DNA from 4 places in the Mesorhizobium sp. M1D.F.Ca.ET.231.01.1.1 genome. Region 4 is predicted to be linked to each of the others. Evidence: predicted binding sites of a transcription regulator. Region 4 holds the regulator's gene; each other region holds the start of a gene.
The links. Region 4 encodes PhoB, which activates phosphate uptake and scavenging genes when phosphate is short. Its sites were predicted from a motif close to TGTCATNNANCTGTCAT; they were not measured.

Region 1 (5,132 bases), on a different contig from region 4:
CGCTTGACGATGAGCCGCAGGATCGGGCTAGGCGTCAGGTTGCGTGCGGCGATGAAGGAGAAAGGCACGGCAAAGACGAAGCCGATGAAGGTCGAGACCAGCGCCACGTTGACGGTGGTCAGCATCAGCTCGAAATATTCGGGGATGTAGAAGCCGTCCCAGACATGGACGCGGCCGAGCGGGAAATTGAATTCCTGCGTGCCCTTGTCGTGCGGCGAGGCGATGTCGAACAGCGCCCGCCAGACGTCGTTCCAGTCCTTCGGGATCAGCCAGCTCAGGAAATCGAGAATATGCGGCAGGCGGTCGAAGAAGTGGCCGGCATTGGCCTCGTCGGCGAACCACATGGTCGCAAGCATGGCAACCAGCAGCAGACCGACCCCGAACGCCGTGTAGAAGCGGCGCAGCGATGTCTGACGCCGCCAGGCGTCGGCCTGTTGCCTTGTCGCATCGGAATGGATTGTCGCTGAGGCTGTCATGATCGGAGCATGCAAAAAGGGCGGCGCTTTGGAGTCGCCGCCCCTTTTTCCTGATGCCGTCAGCCGCCGATCGCGGCTTTGCGGGCTTCGACGATGACGCTGTAGAAGTCCGGCTTCACCGGCACGTAGCCGGTGAAATCGCCGCCCTCGACGCCCTCGAAGCAGGCCTTGTCCTTGACCGGCAGGGCGGTGAAGAAATCGGTGAGCTTGGCGGTCATCTCAGCGCCGAGCGCGGTGCGCACGACCAGCGGACCGTTCGGGATCAGGCCCGAGCGCCACACTTCGACGAAGTCGTTCGGGTCGACGGCGTCCTTGGCGACTTCCTTATGGAAGGTGCCGGAGGTGTAGCCGTTCTTGAAGTCGCCGATGCCGGAGGAATCGTCCACCGCCACGTCGACCTTGCCGTCGCGGACGGCAAGCACGTTGTTCTCATGGCCGCCGTTGAACTGCGTCGAGGCGAAGTAGGTCTCGTTGGAGGCGCCGGTGTCCTTCGGAATCTGGGTCAGCGGGATCAGGTAGCCCGAGGTCGAATCCGGGTCGGCATAGCCGAGCTTCTTGCCCTTGGCCGACTTGATGTCGGTGATGCCGGAGGTCTTCAGCGCCAGGCCGATCGAATAGTAGCCGGTCGAGCCGTCGGTCTGCTTGGTGGTGAGGATCGGGGTGACGGCCTTCGGGTCCTTGAGGTAGACGCTGGCGTAGCCGGACGCGCCGAGCTCGGCGAAGTCGAGCGTGCCACCGAGCAGGCCCTGGATGACGCCGTCATAGTCGGCGGCCGGGAACAGCGACACCTTCTCGAAGCCGAATTCGGCCTTCAGTTGGTCGGCAAGGCACTGGTAGTTGCGCAGGCGGTCGGTTTCGTTCTCGCCGCCGAGGATGCCGACGCGGAACTCCTTGACGTCTGCGGCGTGGGCAGCGCTTGCCGCCATGGCCAGTATCGATACGGCACTGAAAACCATTTTCCTGAACATTTTGACCTCTCTCCTGTTTTGCCGGCTTCGCGCCGGCAGCGTCCGAATTCTTGAATTCAGCCTTTGACGCGGGCGGGCGATCCGGGTTGCTCTTGTCGAAATCCACGATTTGCCCGGAACCATTTCGGCCCCGGGGTGGACTCAGTAGCCAGGGAAGGCCGGTTCGAGCGGTCCGGCGGATGCGGTGATCTTCGGCTTGATGCTCACGCTGGTCGACGTGATGGCCTCGGAGATATCGAAGCCGTTGGCGTCGGCGCCATAGACCGTGCGTACGGCGTCGCGGTCGAGATCCTCGGGCGCGCCGTCGAACACGACCTTGCCGGCGGCCATGCCGATGATGCGGTTGCAATAGGCGCGGGCGGTGTCCAGCGTGTGCAGGTTGGTGACGACGGTGATGCCTTCGCGCAGATTGATGTCGCGCAGCGAGTCCATCACCACCTTGGCGTTGAGCGGGTCGAGCGAGGCGATCGGCTCGTCGGCCAGCAGTACCTTCGGCTGCTGCATCATGGCGCGCGCGATCGCCACGCGCTGCTGCTGGCCGCCGGACAGCGTGCCGGCCGGCTGCAGCGCGGTGCGGGCGATGTCGAGGCGCTCGAGCGCGGCCACCGCCTCGGCGCATTCGGCGCGCGAGAACATGCCGAGCAGATTGGAAAGCGTGGAGCGATGATTGAGGCGGCCAAGCAGGACGTTGGTCAGCACGTCGAGGCGCGGCACAAGGTTGAACTGTTGGAAGATCATGGCGCAGTCGCGCTGCCAGCGGCGCAGCGGCGAGCCTTGCAGTCTGGAAACCTCGGCGCCGTCAAAAAAAATCGACCCCTGGCTGGGATCGATAAGACGGTTGATCATACGCAGCAACGTCGACTTACCGGCGCCGGAGCGGCCGATGATGCCGACCATCTGCCCCTGCGGGATCGAGATGTTGATGTCGCTGACAGCGGTGTTCTTGCCAAATCGTCGGGTTACGCCGCGGATTTCCAGCGTGGCCGATAGTGCTGACATGGCAGGGCTCCGGTACGTCGCGGTTTTGAAGGTCCGTTAACCTTCGCTAGCGCAGCCCGATGAAGCTGGGGTGTCGGATTGATGTCAGTTTTGTTACGTCCCACAGGCCATTCTTGTTTATGCATGTCGTCGTCCCAAAACCGCTGCGCAGTTTTGGGCGAAGTCCATGGGGTCAGCCGAGGACCAGCAATTCCTCGAAATGCTTCATATCCTTGAAGCTGCAAAAGGCCGGCGGCCTGAACTCGATCACCGGAGCCTCGCGTTCGAGAAACGACAGGCAATCGTCGAACAGATCCTGCCAGGCGGACGCCCGCTCGTCGGCGAGGCGGCGGATCTGGTAGGCAAAAGTGATGTGGAAAACATAGGTGTCGTGGTCGGGGTGACGATAGCCGAACGGGACGGTCAGCGCGTCGCGCCACAGACGCAGGGTGCGTTCGTCCTCGTCGGAAGCACCGGCGACCGTGAGGCCGTTCGGCGTGACGCCGATGGTCTTGACGCGGAAAGGCGGGCAAGGCTGAAAGCCCTGCAGCCGCTCTAGATAGAGACGCGTCATATCGTCGATGCTGGTGTCGAGCGGTATGTCGGCCGGCCAGTAAGGAAGGCGGCGCCGGTATTCGATGATGCCCTGGAACAGGGTCATGTGCAGGCTGGAGACCGGCGTGAAGGCCAGGCGATCGGCGTCGGGCATGGCGCGCATGCGCTCGCGCACCTCGATGATTGCGGCTTCGGAAGGAGAGTCCTGGACGAGGTGGCTGACGACCGTGTTGCCGGGCTCGAGGAGGAAGTTGCCCGATGTGTCGTAGCGCGTGCCGAGATGCGCCGGCGCCGCCGGATTGCTGCCTTCGAAGAAGGCGGCGAGCGAAGGTCCGACTGTTGCGAGCATGGCAATCTCCTTGGGGAGATGGCCTCGTGTCCGAGTCCTGTGTCAGGGGTGTGAAAACTGTAGCGGACAGGCGTCAAAGGCAGGGGTTCGCCAAAGGTTCGCGATCGACTTCAAGGAGCTTATCCATCTCGGCAATGATCTGCCTGCGATCGAGCGACCTTATTGAATTGTAGAGCTGCATGCCGTCGCCCCCCGGCTGGCACGAGGCGCTGCGGCGCTTTGCGGCTATCTCGCGGACTTGACGCTGCTGGTCTTCCAGAGCCGACGGCGTGGTGTCCGAGTTCCGCACGATGAACGCTTTAATGCGGTCGATCTGGGACTGAACAAAGACAAGGAAGTCACGGTCCTGCTCGGGAGAGCAGGTCTCTCCGACGGCTTCGATCTCGGTATAAATCATCCAGGCGCAAAGGACAGCACCGCGAGGGTCGCTCTTTGGCTGCTCGGCAAGAGCGTGCCGAGGCAAAAAAGTCACCGACCCAAGCAGGCAAAGGCTAATCCATCGTTTCAGCATTCCGGCCTCCACAGCTTTCAAGGCGGCAAGAATAGTAGGCAAAATGCGGAGGCGGCGCCATTGCTGTTCGGCCACGCAGATGGGAGCCGGCGCCAATCATTAACCGCTGTGTTTCTCCAGGAAAGCCTCAGCCGAGAGTTCGCGAAAATCGTCGAGTGCTGCCCGCAGCCGGGCATGGTCCCAGTCCCACCAGGCGAGCGCCTGGTAGCGCTCGGCGGTGCGGCGGTCGAAGCGCTCGCGGATCGGTTTTGCCGGCACGCCGGCGACGATGGTGTAGGGCGCAACATCCTTGGATACTACTGCGCCCGCGCCGACCGCCGCGCCGTCGCCGACGGTCACGCCCGGCAGGATGGTCGAGCCATGGCCGAGCCAGGTGTCGTGGCCGATGGTGACGCGTTTGGCGCGACGCTGGGCGAAGAACTCGCTCTCATGCTCGGCGTCGTCCCAATAGTCGGAGGCGCGGTAGGTGAAGTGGTGCAGCGTCGGCCGCCAGGTCGGATGATTGGTGGCGTTGATGCGCACGCTTGCCGCGATGTTGGAGAATTTTCGAATGGTCGCGCACCAGACGGCGCAGTCCTGCATCATGTAGGAATAGTCGCCAAGCTCGCTTTCCGAGACGCGGCTGCGCTCGGCAATCTCGGTCCAGCGGCCGAGCTTGGAGTTTTCGACCTCGGCCGTTTCGTGCACCAGCGGCGCCTCGGAAAGCTTCCTCGTCATGCGGCGATCCTGCCTGCAGCGAAGGCGGTGACGTCGATGACGCGGTCGGCCACCCCGTCTCGCACATCCTGGTCGTGGAAGATGCCGAGGAGCGCAACGCCTGCCGCCTTCTTGGCGGCGATAAGCTCGACCACGACATCGCGGTTCCTGGCGTCGAGCGAAGCGGTGGGCTCGTCGAGCAAAAGGATCGGATGTTCGGTGATGAAGCCGCGGGCGATGTTGACGCGCTGCTGCTCGCCGCCGGAGAAGGTCGCGGGCGGCAGGGTCCAGAGCTTTTCCGGCAGGTTGAGCTTAGCCAATAGCGAACGCGCCTTCGCCCGCGCCGCCTCTCTGTCCTCGCCGCGCTCGACAAGTGGCTCGGCGACCACGTCGAGCGCGGAGACGCGCGGCACGGTGCGCAGGAACTGGCTAACATAACCGATGGTATGGCGGCGCACGGAGAGCACGGTGCGCGGGCTGGCGGAGGCGAGGTCGATCAACCCGCCACCATGCTGGACGATGATCTGCCCCGCGTCGACGGCGTAATTGCCGTAGAGCATTTTGAGGATCGAGCTTTTTCCCGCGCCGGACGGGCCGCC
Region 2 (5,132 bases), on a different contig from region 4:
TTCGCAATCGGGTGCGCGGTCGCTCCTAAAGAAAAATCCGTTCGGATCCGCGCCCACCATTCTTCCGCAGAGATCCATCTATTTCGATACTGCCGGATGGGATCTGTCCAAACGCGGCCTATCGCTTCGCATTCGGCAATCGGGAAATGAAAGGGTACAAACCGTCAAAGCGGGCGATGGCGCCGCGGCCGGATCCTTCACACGCGAGGAATGGGAGCGACCGGTCGCCGGCGACACACCGATACTTGACGATCCACGGATCCGAGACCTGCTTGCGGGGGATGGCCCAAAGCTCACGCCCTTGTTCGAGGTTCATGTCAAACGGCATCGTTGGAATGTGATCGATGGCGACGCGACGGTCGAAGTCGCTCTGGACACTGGCAAGGTGGTTGCAGCCGACCGCGAGGCTCCGCTGTGCGAGATCGAGTTGGAAAAGAAGGCGGGTTCACCGAGAGCGCTGTTTACGCTCGCCCGCAAAGTCGACCTGATCACGCCGGCTCATCTCGGCGTGCTGAGCAAAGCGGAACGGGGCTATCGTCTGCTTGGTTCGGCGCCCGGTGCTGTGAAATCCGCCGCGACCCCGCTCACTTCCGAGATGAGCGCGGCAACAGCTTTCGCGCGCATCGCGGCGGCCTGTCTCAAACAGTTTCGGCTCAATGAAACGGCGCTCGGCTGGTCTCGCGATGCCGACGCCCTGCACCAGGCTCGCGTGTCGCTGCGACGGCTGCGCTCGCTATGCTCGATCTGCAAGTCGCTATTCGACGACAGCCGTTTCGACCACTTGCGAGAAGAATTGAAATGGCTCGCCTCGGAGCTTGGCGAGGCACGCAATATCGACGTGATGATCGGTCGCGCTTCGAGCGAGGCTCTTTCGAGCCGTCTTCAAAACGCGCGCGACGACGCCTACGCGGCGGTCGAAGCATCGCTCTCCTCGGTGCGCGCTCGCTCCTTGATGATCGATGCCACCGAGTGGATTTCCATCGGGGACTGGCGAACCCAATCGGACAAAAAGTTGCACGAGCAGTCGTCGAGGAATTTGGCCTCGGGTGTATTTGACAAATTCTGGAAAAAGGTGGCGAAGGGCGGCAAAGATCTCATCGATGCCGATGACGAGACCCGCCATAAAGTGCGCATCGCCGCAAAGAAACTGCGCTACGCGGCGGAGTTCTTCGAGCCGCTTTATGAGGGCAAGGCGGAAGCCAAACGGCACCAACGGTTCATCAAGGCGATGAAGGACCTGCAGGATAATCTGGGCAACCTCAACGATATCGCCACCGCGCCCGATATGTTGGCAGCGCTGGAGCTTTCGGACGTGGCGGGTGCGAAGGATCTTTTCAGCGCCGAGGACAAGTCCCAGCTTCTCAAGGACGCCGCCGAAGCACACGACGCCTTTGTCAATACCAGGCGCTTCTGGCGTTGAGCGGCATGCTGAGGGGCGACGACGGTCCGGCATCGGAAGACAGACGTCCGTTCCGGATCAAGAGCGGTCGTCTCGTAGGCGGATCGCTCGCGCGGATCATGTGCCGCGCGGCGCCGGCGGGTCCAGAAGCTTCGCCACAGCCTTGGCGCCCTTGCCCGTAACACGGACCGATCCGTCGTCACCCACCTCCATCATGGCACCGTTGGAGAAGCTGAGGGACCAGCCGTCGCCCGTGGCGCTGCGGCGGCGGTCGGTGAGTTCGATGCCGGCGGCGGTGACCAGGGCGACGATCCTGTCGACGTCCATCTTCGTCTTCCGCATACGCGCCCTCAATTCAGGTCGAGCCCGCCGGTAAGATCGCCGAGCGGCGGCTCGCCATGCGCGGCGACGGCCTTGTCGCGCACCACGATGCCATGCAGCACCGGCAGCTCGAAGCGCTCGGTGATGAAGCGCAGGATCGACGTCGTGTCATAGGGCGTCTGATCGACATAGCCGTGCTTTGCGAAAGGCGAAACAATGATCGCCGGAATGCGCGTGCCCGGTCCCCAGCGGTCGCCCTTGGGCGGAGCGACATGATCCCAGATGCCGCCGTTCTCGTCATAGGTGACGACCACCAGCATATGCGGCCATTGCGGGCTTTTCTCCAGATGGGCGACGACATCGGCTATATGGCGGTCGCCGGCCTGGATGTCGGCATAGCCGGAATGCTCGTTGAGATTGCCCTGCGGCTTGTAGAAGGAGACCTGCGGCAGGGCGCCATCGTCGATGGCCTGGATGAAGCTCACGCCGCCCAGACCGGCGTCGCGCAGATGCTCGCGCCTGGCCTCGCTGCCCGGAGCATAGTTGGCGTAGTAGTTGAACGGCTGGTGATGATACTGGAAATTCGGGGTCGGCGTGTGATTGCCGTGGTCGAGCGTGTATTGCCAGGCGCCCGAATACCACGCCCAGGTGACATGCTTGAGACTGAGCATGTCGCCGATGGTCGGCTCCGTCTGCGGCGGCAATGTCGTCGGCTTGGCCGGATCCGCCAGGTGCGGATCGCCGCCGGGCGTCGGATCGTTGCCGCTCGGCTGGTAAGGCGGCTGCATCGTGTTCACGGCGTAGAAATCCGGCGTCAGATTGCCGTCGGAGACGAATTTCGGGATGCCGTCGCGCGCCGATTTCGGTGAATTGTCCGCTATCTTCAGCGCCCTGCCACTGTCGTCCGTCACCGAAATCGACGGTTTGGCCGGATTCTTGTCGGCATCCGCGTAGTAAGGCGCGCAGGCGCAGATCAGCCATTGGTGGTTGAAAAACGAGCCGCCGAAGCCGCCCATGAAGAAATGGTCGGCCAGCACGTATTTCTGCGCGACCGCCCACATGTCGGTCTTGGAGGCGTCCCAGTTGCTCATCGGCATGGCGCCTGAATCGGCCCAGGCGACGAACATGTCGTTCCTGCCGCCGTTGATCTGCATCTGGTTCTGGTAGTAGCGGTGCCAGAGATCGTGGGTGACGACGCTCAACGGAACGTTGAAACCTTTCTCGTCATTGACGGTGAACGGCTCGTTCGGAAGGTGCTCGGTCATCGCCTGCGTCACCGGCGGCGTGACGCCCTTGGCGGTCAGTCCGTCCCAGACTGGCGGCAGCTCGGACAGCACCGATCCGTCACGGTCACGCTGCTCAAGGCTTTCCTTGCTCGCCTTGTCGATGCCCTCGGCACCGGGAAAATGACCATAGAGATTATCGAAGGCGCGGTTCTCCGCGAAGATGACGACCACCGTTTCGATCTTGGCGATGCCGTCCGGCGGATCGCCGGGCTGAGCCGCGAAAGCGCAAGCCGAGGCGGCGCACAGAGCGAGAGCCGAGGAAAACAGGGCGAGCCCACAGGATCGCTTCATCGCCATACCTCCCTGGTGCAAATGGGATGACACCAGCTTCGCGGCATATTGGCAATAGCTGCCGCGTTGGACGGGCAACGCCATCGGCGGTGGCTTTCGCCAATCAGGGGGCGCCACGATCGCGGGAGTTGGCACGCAATCGTGTCTATCCCCGCATAAAGTGACAGACGGTTGCATCACTTGCCGAGCCGGCTTCCACGGCGGCCCGCCAATTGCGGGGCTGTTCTATGGCTGGCCGAGAGGCTGCGCCTCGCCCGCCTCGCATTCCGGCAGTCGCACAGGTTTGGCGAGTTTCGCCAGCGCCTCGGGCTTGGCGCAAGCCGGAAAGCCGGCGAGCGGCATTGTTTCAATAAACCGACTGCGCTCTTTAGCGCTCAAGCCGACTTGATTAATCATGCTCTCGACGGTCAGGTCGGGGTACTGCGTGAGAGTGTCCCTAACCGCAGCATTCGCCTCATCCATTCGACCCAGAGCCGCAAGGGTGCTGCCAAACACCACCCACCTCCACTGGTCGTAGTTGTTAGGTGTCATGCGCACCAGCATCTTCAACGCGTCCTCATACCGGCCGGCCATAAAATAGGCAGGGCCGAAGAAGTTGGACGTCCACATCGGATAGTTCGGGTCGAGCCGCATCACCTGGTCGACCATCTGAGCGCCGCGTTCGGGTTCACCGAAGCGTGCCGCATAGCCGGTATAGAATGTCAGGATTTCGGACGAACCGGGAGCAAGACGAAGCGCCGTATCCAGTTCAACCTTGGCGCGGGCGTTGTCGCCCTTGTGGCTGAGGCTCATCCCAAACACGGCGTGTGCCTCAGCGTCACTTGGATCGAGCCGCACCGCGCGTTCGGCCACATCGGCAGCCGCCTTGATCTCGCTCTCGGGATTGATGCCGAAGCCAGCCAATATGCCATGAGCATGGTAAAGTTCTACCCAGGCGCGAGCCAGTCCGGGGTCCAGCTCAACGGCACGGTTGAGAAGCGCGATTGCCTCCTCCTCATCCGCTATGGTGATCTCTTCAATCTTCTCGGTCCCGAGCAGATAATAGTCGTAAGCATTTAGGTTTTCAGGTCGTTTGCGTTTGGCCGCGGCCCGCCCGGCCGTCTGAATCAACCCTACGCCGCCGCCCAGCCGGTTGGAGACTTGCTCTGCGATCTCGGTCTGGACGGCGAAAACGTCCTCAGCGGGCCGGTCCCAACGATCCGACCAAAGGTGGTTGCCGGTTAGTGCATCGATCAACTGTGCGGTGACCCGCACCCGCCCATCTTGCCGCTGGATGGAGCCTTCCAGTACGAAGCCGACATGGAGCGCACTCGCGACCTGGCGGGCATCCACCGGCTTGCCCTTGTAAACTTCCGTCGAATTCCTGGCCACGACGTCAAGTTCGGGAAACCGCGCGAGGTCGGTGATGATATCCTCAGTCAGGCCATCGGCCAGACGCCCGCTGGCCCCGTCGCCATAATTATTGAAAGGCAGCACCGCGACCGACGGCTTGGCCCCCAGTGACGCGGGCTGAAAGAACCACCAGGTCCCCCCACCCGCCAAAGCCAGCACCACGATCGCCGCCGCAGCCGTCCTGGTCCAGTGCGGCATCGCCTGGCGTAAGGTCCGGCGCAGCCGCTTGCCATCGAGCCTTACCCGGTACATCCGCACGGGGCGGTTGATATTCTTGACGTGCTGCTCGCCGACGAAATCGAGTGGCCAATCAAGCTTGCCCTGCAAATGGTCGTAGGCCGTACCTGACACCATCACCCCGCCCGGCTCGGCAAGCTGCTCTATGCGAGCGGCGATATTGACGCCGTCGCCATACACATCGCCATCCACCAGCGCCACATCGC
Region 3 (5,132 bases), on a different contig from region 4:
AACTGTTCCTGTCGCAGATCCTGCACTGAGCGGATCGGACACCCATTTGCGAAGCCCGGCCGCGAAACGGCCGGGCTTTTCTGTTGTTCGGGGCGATCGACTGGCTCGATTGAACGAGGGCGCCGCATCTTGATGAGAAAGCTCCAGCGTTTCCCGGCCATGCTGGGCGTCGCGGCGGTGCTTGCCGCGATGCTCGGCACGCTGGTGCCGCGTCCGCTCTGGCCGGCGGCTGCCGCGGGTGAGGGCACCCGTCACATACTGGTGCTGAGTAACCCGATCCACACCGACATCGCGATACCGGTCGACGACGGCGTGCGCCGGCGCTTCCATTTCCTCGCCGATGCCGGCCTGCCGGTCGATGCACCGGAGGCGCGCTACGTCGTCTTCGGCTGGGGCGGTCGCGCCTTCTATCTGGAGACGCCGACCTGGTCGGATTTGAAGGCCGCGCCTGTCTTCAAGGCGCTGACGCTCGATGCCTCGGTGATGCATGTCGATGTCGCCGGTGCGATTGCCGAGCCGCACCCGGACGTCGCCGGTTTCGACGTCGACGAGCAGCATTTCTTCGCACTTCTAGACTATATCGCCGCGAGCTTCCGACAGGGCTCGAACGGGCCGATGCTCATCGACAATGCCGGCTATTCCAGCTTCGACCGCTTCTACGAAGCCAAGGGCCATTTCAACGCGCTAGTCGGCTGCAACACCTGGACGGCGGCCGGCTTGCGCGTTGCCGGCCTGCGCACCGGCTGGTGGAACCCGCTGCCGGTGTCGCTGGGGTGGTCGTTGGAGTTGCATAATTGAGAGCTGGCGGCCAGGACGGGAAAACGGCGAGCGCCTCGTTCCTTCGCGCCCCCCTTTGTCCCGCCAGCCTATCCAACTTTCTCGCCCGTCAGACGTCCTACCGTCTCACAACCTTGCTCTCCTCCCACCCATACAGCCAGTCCAGATCCGCCGCGAGCTTCTCCGCCGGCCGCGTCGCCAGCACCAGGTTGCGCGCGATGGCCACCGGACCCCAGGCATGCCACGCCAGCCGGTTGAGCGCGCCGCGCCTGAGCACCGCTTCGACGCGCGGTCGCCTCAGGTTTTCCCAGACGGTGAGGCTTTGCTTCACATCGCCGGGGAAGTCGGCGACCAGATTGGCGAGCATCGAGGCGTCTTCAATTCCCATCGCCGCGCCTTGAGCCGCGAACGGCGTCATGGCATGCGCGGCGTCGCCGATCAGCGCGATTCCCTCCGGCATCGTCCAGCGTCGCTGTTCGACGGTGTGGATCGGAAACGCCGTCCATGGCCCGGCCAAGGCGACAAGCCTCGCCAGTTCGGGCGACGTGCCGCGCATGGCTTTCGCGAGAATTGCGGGATCGGCATGGCCGGACCAGCCTTCGGCGATGCGTTCGCCCTTGGTGAAGGCGGCGAGGTTGAAGGCGCTGCCCTTGCTCACCGCATAGGCGACCATATGGAAGCCGGGATGGAGGAATGTGGTGACGCAGGCGGCGGCGCCGATCGCCGCAAAGGTCTGTCCGGCGGCGCTTTCGGCCGCCACCGTGGCGCGCCAGGCCAACTCGCCGGAGAACCGGCTTCTCGTGAAAGCGGGATCCTTGCCGGCAAGCTGTGACCTGACCGACGACCATACGCCGTCGGCGCCCACCAAAAGGCCTGTGGCAACCTCCGCGCCGCCGCCGTCTCCTTGCGCCGTGACGACGATATTTTGCGGTGCCACCGCGATGCCTGTAACCCGCGCGCCGGTGACAAGCTGGATCTCGGGACGCTCCGCGATCCGCGCCGTCAGGGCCGCTTGCAGGTCGGCGCGATGCGCCACCAGATAGGGCGCGCCCCAACGCCGTTCGCCGGCCTGACCCAGCGGCACGCGCGCCAGCTCGCGCAAGGTTGCGGCGTCCTTCAGCACCACCGCTTCCGGCCTGACCGCGCTCAGCCGCAACCGGTCGAGCGCGCCAAGCCGGCGCAGGATGCGCGTCGCGTTGGGAGAAAGCTGGAGCCCGGCGCCCGCCGCTTCGAGTTGCCTGGCCTGTTCCAGGACCGTGACGGCATGGCCGAGCTCGGCAAAGGCCAATGCCGCGGTCAGCCCGGCGATGCCGGCCCCGGCGATGACGACCTGCCGGGACCGCGCCTCATTCATGGTCTAGCAGTCAACCAGGCGAAGCGGGATCAGGCGGCCTGGTCGATAAAGAGGCAGCCGGCAGGCTCGGTTTCCGTCGCCTTCAGCTTGGCCGAATAGCGGTAGAGCGTCGAGCAATAGGGGCAGACCTTCTCGTTGTCGTCGCCCATGTCGAGGAACACATGCGGATGATCGAAGGGCGGATTGGCGCCGGTGCACATGAATTCCTTCACGCCGATATCGATCGCCGGATGGCCCGCGTCGTTCTGGAAATGGGGAATGGTACCGCCTGCCATCGTCGTCTCCTTCAGTTCGGCCCGTTTGCATCTGGATCATAACCGGGCAGTTTGCAAGATCGATGAAATGAAACTGTCGCAAAAGGCTGGCAGAGGATAAGTTGAGCCGGTTAAACGCATGACCTTGGGAATCGGAGCGATTCCGTGACCGATCATGCGTCACAAAAGCGTGTTAGAGCGTCGATCATGCGCGCCCTGCGGTGTATGGCGCTCAAAGAGAAAGGTTGCGGACGAGGAACCATGAGCGAACTGAGGCCGGTGCAGAGCGAGTTCATCAGCGTCGAGGCGGCGAGCCCCGAGGGCGGCAATCCCGACCGTTTCGTCAATCGCGAATTCTCCTGGCTGCAGTTCAACCGTCGGGTGCTGGAGGAATCGCTGAACGAGCACCATCCGCTGCTCGAGCGTGTCCGCTTCCTGTCTATTTCGGCCGCCAATCTCGACGAGTTCTTCATGGTCCGCGTCGCCGGCCTCGCCGGCCAGGTCCGCGAGGGCATCGCGCTGAAGAGCCCGGACGGCCGCACGCCCGAGCAGCAGCTCGAGCAGTTGCTGCGCGAGGTCGAGCGCCTGCAGGAGGACCAGCAGAAGAGCCTGTCGACGCTGATGGAGCTGCTCAACAAGGAAGGCATCGAAAGCATCACCCGCGATGGCCTGACCAAGGACGAGAAGGCTTGGCTGGAGGAGCATTTCCAGGAGCAGGTTTTCCCGGTGCTGACGCCGCTGTCGATCGATCCGGCGCACCCGTTCCCGTTCATCCCCAATCTCGGTTTCTCGATGGCGCTGCAACTGCGCCACCGCAAGAACGGCGAGGAGATGAGCGCGCTGCTGCGCCTGCCGGTGGCGCTGCGGCGCTTCATCCGACTGCCCGACCGCAAGCATCTTGTGCGCTTCATCCCGCTGGAGGAAGCGGTCGGCCTCTATATCGGCAAGCTTTTCCCGGGATACGAGGTCAAGGGCTCGGGCACGTTCCGCATCATCCGCGACAGCGATATCGAGGTGGAAGAAGAGTCGGAAGACCTCGTGCGCCTGTTCGAGACGGCGCTGAAGCGCCGCCGCCGCGGCTCCGTCATCCGCATCGAATTCGACACGCTGATGCCCGCCGAGCTGCGCGACTTCGTTGCCGGCGAGCTCGGCGTCTCGTCGAGCCGCATCAGCGTGCTCACCGGCCCGCTGGCGCTCAACCAGATTTCCGAGATCGTCGCCATCCCGCGCGACGACCTCAAATTCACGCCCTACAATCCGCGCTTTCCCGAGCGCATCCGCGAGCATGGCGGCGACTGCCTGGCCGCCATCCGCGAGAAGGACATCATCGTCCACCACCCCTACGAATCTTTCGACGTGGTGGTGCAGTTCCTGCGCCAGGCGGCGGCCGATCCGGAAGTCGTCGCCATCAAGCAGACGCTCTACCGCACCTCGAACGACAGCCCGATCGTGCGTGCTCTGATCGACGCGGCCGAGGCCGGCAAGTCGGTCACCGCGCTTGTCGAGCTCAAGGCGCGTTTCGACGAAGAGGCCAATATCCGCTGGGCGCGCGACCTCGAGCGCGCCGGCGTCCAGGTCGTGTTCGGCTTCCTGGAATTGAAGACCCACGCCAAGATGTCGCTGGTGGTGCGCCGCGAGGACGGCAGGCTGCGCAACTACGTGCATCTCGGCACCGGCAACTACCATCCGGTCACCGCGCGCATCTACACCGACCTGTCCTTCTTCACCACCGACCCGACGATCGCGCGCGACGTCGCGCAGGTCTTCAACTTCATCACCGGCTATGCCGAACCGGCCGAGGAGATGCGGCTTGCCGTGTCGCCCTTTACCTTGCGCAACCGCATCCTGAAGCACGTCGGCGAAGAGATCGTCCATGCGCGCGAGGGCCGGCCGGCCCGCATCTGGATGAAGATGAACGCGCTGGTCGACCCGACTATCATCGACGCGCTCTATGACGCCAGCCGTGCCGGCGTCGAGGTCGATCTCGTCGTGCGCGGCATCTGTTGCCTGAGGCCGCAGGTGCCGGGTCTGTCCGAGAACATCAGGGTGAAGTCGATCGTCGGTCGCTTCCTCGAGCACAGCCGTATCTTCTGTTTCGGCAACGGCCACGGGCTGCCGTCCGACGAGGCGATCGTCTATATCTCGTCCGCCGACTTGATGCCGCGCAATCTCGACCGCCGTGTCGAGACGCTGGTGCCGATCACCACTCCAACTGTGCATGAACAGGTGCTTGGCCAGATCATGCTCGGCAACGTCATGGACAACCAGCAAAGTTTCGACGTATTGGCTGACGGCACCTCCCGGCGCGTCGCGCTGGATGAGGGCGAGGAACCGTTCAACGCGCAGGAATATTTCATGACCAATCCGAGCCTTTCCGGACGGGGTGACGCGCTGAAATCGCATGCGCCAAGGCGCATTGCCCAGTTCAAGCGCCGCAAGAAGAACGGCGCCGCGTGATTTCAATTTCCCAGGGCCGGCTCCAGGACCGGCGGCCGCTGTCGATCATCGACATCGGATCGAACTCGATCCGCCTCGTCGTCTATGAGGGCCTGGCGCGCTCGCCGACGCTTTTGTTCAACGAGAAGATGTTGGCCGGCCTCGGCCGCGGCATCGTTTCGACAGGCAAGCTCGATCCCGAGGCGGTGACGCGCTCGATGGAGGAGTTCCGCCGTTTCCGCGCGCTTTCGGATCAAGCCGGCGCCGAGCATATGTATGTGCTGGCAACCGCGGCCGCCCGCGAGGCGGTC
Region 4 (5,132 bases):
AGATGTTTGGGCGGAGCTCTGCGAACGCAGGTCTCCAATAGATCGATAGCCTGATCCAGCTCGCCCATCTGGGCAAAGGCGCATGCAATATTGTGGTGGTCCATCACGTCATCCGGCTCAATCGTCAACGCTCGCGCGGCCCATTCCTTGGCGCGGGCTTTCTCTCCAAGGTGGGCCAATGCGATAGCTCCTATCGCAATGGCACGTGCGTTGTCGGGGTGCAGCGCGATCTCCCTTTCGACGCGCTCCAAAATCCGACGTGCAGCAGCCCTGAGTTCGTCATGCCGGCCTAACATTCGATAACAATCAGCCGCAATGCAGGGAGCCCAGTAGTCTGCTTCAAAAAGCCGGGTGGCGCGCTCGGAATGCTCGATCGCGTCTTCGTAGCGGCCGAGGTAATGGCAGGTCACGCCAAGGTTAGCCCGCACCTCAAACGAGTCCGGTTCCAGGCGCAGCGATTCCTGCTGCGCCGCCAGCGCCTCATCGAAGCGCCCCATCTCAGCCAGTGCTCGCCCCCTAGCAGTATGAGCCTCGGCCAAAGTTGGATCGATCGAGAGCGCCTTTTCGGCGGCTGATAAGCCCGGCTCTTCTGACCTTCCCCTGAAATGCAGGCCCGCCTGGCAGAGGGCGACCAAAGCCCAGGCGCGAGCGTAGTCAGGGTCGATTTCCAGCGCTCGCCGGCAAAAGCGAACAGCGATCTCCAGGTTTCTCGCTCCCTGCTGCGTCCGGTAATACCGGCTTTGGAGATAGAGCTGATAGGCCTCCGGGTCCTGCGTCGAGCGGCTCTCGATCGCTGTCTTCTCGGCTGGCAGCAGCCTAATCTTCAGCGCCGCCACGATGGCCTGCGCGATTTCGTCTTGCAGCGCAAAGATGTCTTTCAGTTCGCGGTCATAGCGCTCGCCCCAGACCTGGCTGTCCTTGCTCGCGTCGATCAGCTGCGCCGTGATCCGCACCCGCCCGCCAGCCTTGCGCACGCTGCCTTCGACGACGTAACCGACCTTCAGCCGCTGAGCCAGCTGACCTATTTCGACGGCCTTGCCCTTGAACGTGAAGGTGGTGTGGCGCGACAGCACGTTGAGCGTGGAGACCTTCGAGAGGTCGGTGATGATGTCCTCGGTGATACCGTCGCTGAAGTATTCGTGCTCGGGGTCGCCGCTCATGTTGACGAAGGGCAGAACGGCGAGGGAGGGCCCTCCGGGAATCAGGAGTGCCGGATTCACTTCCGCTCCTTCATCTTGGGGCGGGTCCTTCGCCGGGACCACTGGTCCGACGAACCGATAGCCGCGGCGCGGGAGCGTCTCGATCCAGCGCTCGCCGCCGGGTTCTTCCCCGAACACCCGGCGGAGTGCCGCGATCTGGGCAGTCAGGTTGCTTTCTTCAACGGCGAGACCGGACCATCCGGCATCCATCAGCGCAGCCTTGGAGACGGGTGCACCCGCTCGCTCCACCAGCACGCGCAGGAGCGCAACCGCTCGCTGCCCCAATGCGAGGGGCTCGGCATTTCGAAACACGATTCCCGTCTCGGTATCGAGGCGGAACGGTCCCATTCGGTGGATCATCACCATGGGCCGAAATCTACCCGACTTCGGAAACTTTTCCGAACTCTTTCAGGAGCATTTCGGGTCTTTCCGCCGGAGAAGGCAGAGACTGCATAAACATTTCCGGGAGGTTCGACATGACAACGAGTGTGAAGTCCCTGCCGCCATACGCAAGGCCGCATGCCTGGCGCCACTGGTCCTCTTCTGGTGTCGGCCGCGTTCTCGGCAAACTGGTGGGCTGGTGCCAGGATGAAGTATTCCGGATCGCCGTGATCGAGGAACTGAATAGGCTCAACGACCACTATCTCGAGGATGTGGGTATCGATCGCAGTGACATCGGTCCGATCGTCGATGCAACGGTGAAGCGCCTGCGGGAAAGCCGGAGGAAGGCTTGAGGCCAGGCGAGCCGGGCCTCATGCATATCCCCTGCATCGCCACTACTGCGGCATCGGCAACCGCCTGCTATTGAGTTCTGCCCCTGGAACATGATTTCGATCCATCGGGATGGCGGGGCTCTAGCCTAGTCTTCCCGGATCGCGTAACCCGCCCCGCGGATGGTGCGGATGACATCCGGCATGCGGCCGTTGTTGACCGCCTTGCGCAGGCGTCCGACATGTACGTCCACCGTGCGTTCGTCGATATAGATCGTCTCGCCCCAGACATTGTCGAGCAGCTGGCTGCGCGAGAACACCCGGCCGGGATGCCGCATCATGAATTCGAGCAGCCGGAACTCGGTCGGGCCGAGCCTGATCTCGCTCTTCTTGCGGTAGACGCGGTGCGATTCGCGGTCGAGCACGATGTCGCCGACCTTGAGCACGCTGGACAGCACCTCCGGTTTGGCGCGACGCAGCAGCGCCTTGACCCGGGCCATGAATTCCGGCGTCGAGAACGGCTTGACCAGGTAGTCGTCGGCGCCCGTCGAGAGGCCGCGCACGCGATCGCTTTCCTCGCCGCGCGCCGTCAGCATGATGATCGGCAGCCGTTCGGTCTCGGGCCGCATCCTGAGCCGCCGGCAAAGCTCGATGCCGGAAACCGCCGGCACCATCCAGTCGAGCACCAGAAGGTCAGGCACGTTCTCCTGCAGGCGGATCTCGGCCTCGTCGCCGCGGGTCACCACCTCGACCTGATAGCCTTCGGATTCGAGGTTGTAACGGAGCAGCACCCCCAGCGGCTCCTCATCCTCCACCACCATGATGCGTGGCGCGATCATATAGAGCTACCTTCGCTGTCAGGCCGCCGGCGCCGACATCGCCGTCTCGTCCTGTTTCGGACGGTTCGCGGGCAATTGCGTGCCGGTCAGCACATAATAGGCGTTCTCGGCGATATTGGTCACATGGTCGCCGATGCGCTCCAGATTCTTGGCGCAGAACAAAAGATGCGTGCAAGCCGTGATGTTGCGCGGGTCTTCCATCATGTAGGTCAGGAGCTCGCGGAAGACGGAGGTGTATTTGACGTCGATGCGCTCGTCGTCGTTGCGCAGCTTGGCGAGCGCCGTGGCGTCGCCCGCCGTATACTCCTCGATCACGCCCTGGACCTGGATCAGCACCAGCTGCGCCATCGAATCGATGGAGTGCGAAAGGTCGCGCGGCGCGGCGCTGACGCCGACCGAGCCGACGCGCTTGGCGATGTTCTTGGCAAGGTCCCCGATGCGCTCGAGGTCGCCGGCCATGCGGATGGCGCCGACCACGCTGCGCAGGTCGTCGGCCATCGGCTGGCGTTTGGCGATCAGCGTGATGGCGCGATCGTCGAGCTCGCGCTGCCGCGCGTCCATGATGGCATCGTCGGAGACCACACGTTGCGCCATCGCGTTGTCGGAGTTGAGCAGAGCCTTGGTCGACGCGCCGACCATCGACCCGGCAAGATCGCCCATGTCACGGATAAGCTGGCTGATCTGCCTCAGATCGTCGTCGAAGGAAGCGACCGTATGGGCCATGGTGATGTCCTCGTATGAACTCAGCCGAAGCGGCCGGTGATGTAGTCCTGGGTGCGCTTCTCGCGAGGCGACGTGAAGATCTTCTCGGTCCGGTCGAACTCGACCAGCTCGCCGAGATACATGAACGCCGTCTGCCGCGACACACGCGCCGCCTGCTGCATGTTGTGGGTGACGATCACGATCGTGTAGTCGGCCTGCAGCTCGTCGATCAGCTCCTCGATCTTGGCCGTCGACAGCGGATCGAGCGCCGATGCCGGCTCGTCGAGCAGGATGACCTCCGGCTTCACCGCCACCGTGCGGGCGATGCAGAGCCGCTGCTGCTGGCCACCCGAAAGGCTCTGGCCGCTGGCGTTGAGCTTGTCCTTGACCTCGTTCCACAGCGCCGCCCGCTTCAGCGCCGACTCGACCCGGTTGTCCATCTCGGCCTTGCTGATCTTCTCGTACAGCCTGACGCCGAAGGCGATGTTCTCGTAGATCGACATCGGGAACGGCGTCGGCTTCTGGAACACCATGCCGATCTTGGTCCTGAGCAGGTTGAGGTCCTGCGAGCGGTCGAGGATGTTCTTGCCGTCGAGCAGCACCTGGCCTTCGGCGCTCTGCTTCGGGTAGAGTTCGTAGATGCGGTTCAGCACGCGCAGCAGCGTCGACTTCCCGCAGCCCGACGGCCCGATGAAGGCGGTGACGCTGCGCTCCGGCAGCGACAGGTTGATGTCCTTCAGCGCCTTCGACTGGCCATAGTAGAAGTTGAGGTTCTTGACCTCGATCTTGGCCTTTTCGACGGCCGTCTCGGCTACGTTAAGGTCGGTGGACAACATCGGTTTCATCTGTCCTCTCTGCGTCCGGTAAGGCTGCGGGCGAAAATGCTCAGCCCGAGAACCGTCAGGGTGATTATGAGTGCGCCCGTCCAGGCCAGTTGCTGCCATTCCTCATAGGGGCTGAGCGCGAACTGGAAGATGGTCACCGGCAGGCTGGCCATCGGCGCGTTGAGATTGCTCGACCAGAACTGGTTGTTGAGCGCGGTGAACAGCAGCGGCGCCGTCTCGCCTGAAATGCGAGCGATCGCCAGCAATATGCCGGTGACGATGCCGGATAGCGCGGCACGATAGGCGACGGAGCGGATCACCACCCAGCGCGGCGCGCCGATGGCGGTGCCGGCTTCGCGCAGCGCGTTGGGCACAAGGTTGAGCATGTCCTCGGTGGTGCGCACCACGACGGGGATCACCAGGATGGACAGCGCCACCGCGCCGGCGATCGCCGAGAAATGCCCCATCGGCCGCACCATCAGCTCATAGACGAACAGGCCGACGATGATCGACGGCGCCGACAAAAGGATGTCGTTGATGAAACGCACCACCGTGGTGAGACGCGAGAAGCGCCCGTACTCGGCCATGTAGGTGCCGGCCAGCACGCCGATCGGCGTGCCGACGATGATGCCGATGATGGTCATCACGATGCTGCCGTAGATGGCGTTGAGCAGGCCGCCGGCGTCGCCGGGCGGCGGCGTCATCTCGGTAAAGACCGCCAGCGAGACGCCGGAGAGGCCCTTGTAGATCAGCGCGCCGAGGATCAGCGCCAGCCAGGCAAGACCGATGCCCGCGGCGATGACGCACAGCGCCATCATCACGGCGTTCTTGCGCTTGCGGCTCTGGTGGAGCGATGCG

Region 1: phnC (phosphonate ABC transporter ATP-binding protein) is a predicted target of PhoB. The motif match lies at 2,525-2,541, and genes of this name have one in related genera.
Region 2: EN874_RS05760 (acid phosphatase) is a predicted target of PhoB. The motif match lies at 3,313-3,329, and genes of this name have one in related genera.
Region 3: EN874_RS06115 (RNA degradosome polyphosphate kinase) is a predicted target of PhoB. The motif match lies at 2,470-2,486, and genes of this name have one in related genera.

The regions. Positions count from the first base shown of each region.
Region 1 is NZ_RZOZ02000004.1:150,806-155,937, forward strand. Features, by position in the region: gene phnE (phosphonate ABC transporter, permease protein PhnE) at 1-476, opposite strand, end outside; gene phnD (phosphonate ABC transporter substrate-binding protein) at 536-1,444, opposite strand; gene phnC (phosphonate ABC transporter ATP-binding protein) at 1,586-2,443, opposite strand; gene EN874_RS13275 (DUF1868 domain-containing protein) at 2,616-3,326, opposite strand; gene EN874_RS13280 (hypothetical protein) at 3,400-3,912, opposite strand; gene EN874_RS13285 (DapH/DapD/GlmU-related protein) at 3,937-4,554, opposite strand; gene phnL (phosphonate C-P lyase system protein PhnL) at 4,551-5,132, opposite strand, start outside.
Region 2 is NZ_RZOZ02000001.1:1,150,622-1,155,753, forward strand. Features, by position in the region: gene EN874_RS05750 (inorganic triphosphatase) at 1-1,420, shown strand, start outside; gene EN874_RS05755 (hypothetical protein) at 1,517-1,741, opposite strand; gene EN874_RS05760 (acid phosphatase) at 1,750-3,297, opposite strand; gene EN874_RS05765 (adenylate/guanylate cyclase domain-containing protein) at 3,523-5,132, opposite strand, start outside.
Region 3 is NZ_RZOZ02000001.1:1,225,325-1,230,456, reverse strand. Features, by position in the region: gene EN874_RS06135 (amino acid ABC transporter ATP-binding protein) at 1-29, shown strand, start outside; gene EN874_RS06130 (TIGR02117 family protein) at 133-798, shown strand; gene EN874_RS06125 (FAD-dependent monooxygenase) at 896-2,131, opposite strand; gene EN874_RS06120 (zinc-finger domain-containing protein) at 2,161-2,406, opposite strand; gene EN874_RS06115 (RNA degradosome polyphosphate kinase) at 2,647-4,842, shown strand; gene ppx (exopolyphosphatase) at 4,839-5,132, shown strand, end outside.
Region 4 is NZ_RZOZ02000002.1:256,535-261,666, forward strand. Features, by position in the region: gene EN874_RS07600 (winged helix-turn-helix domain-containing tetratricopeptide repeat protein) at 1-1,565, opposite strand, end outside; gene EN874_RS33645 (DUF1127 domain-containing protein) at 1,676-1,933, shown strand; gene phoB (phosphate regulon transcriptional regulator PhoB) at 2,059-2,748, opposite strand; gene phoU (phosphate signaling complex protein PhoU) at 2,767-3,471, opposite strand; gene pstB (phosphate ABC transporter ATP-binding protein PstB) at 3,492-4,295, opposite strand; gene pstA (phosphate ABC transporter permease PstA) at 4,292-5,132, opposite strand, start outside.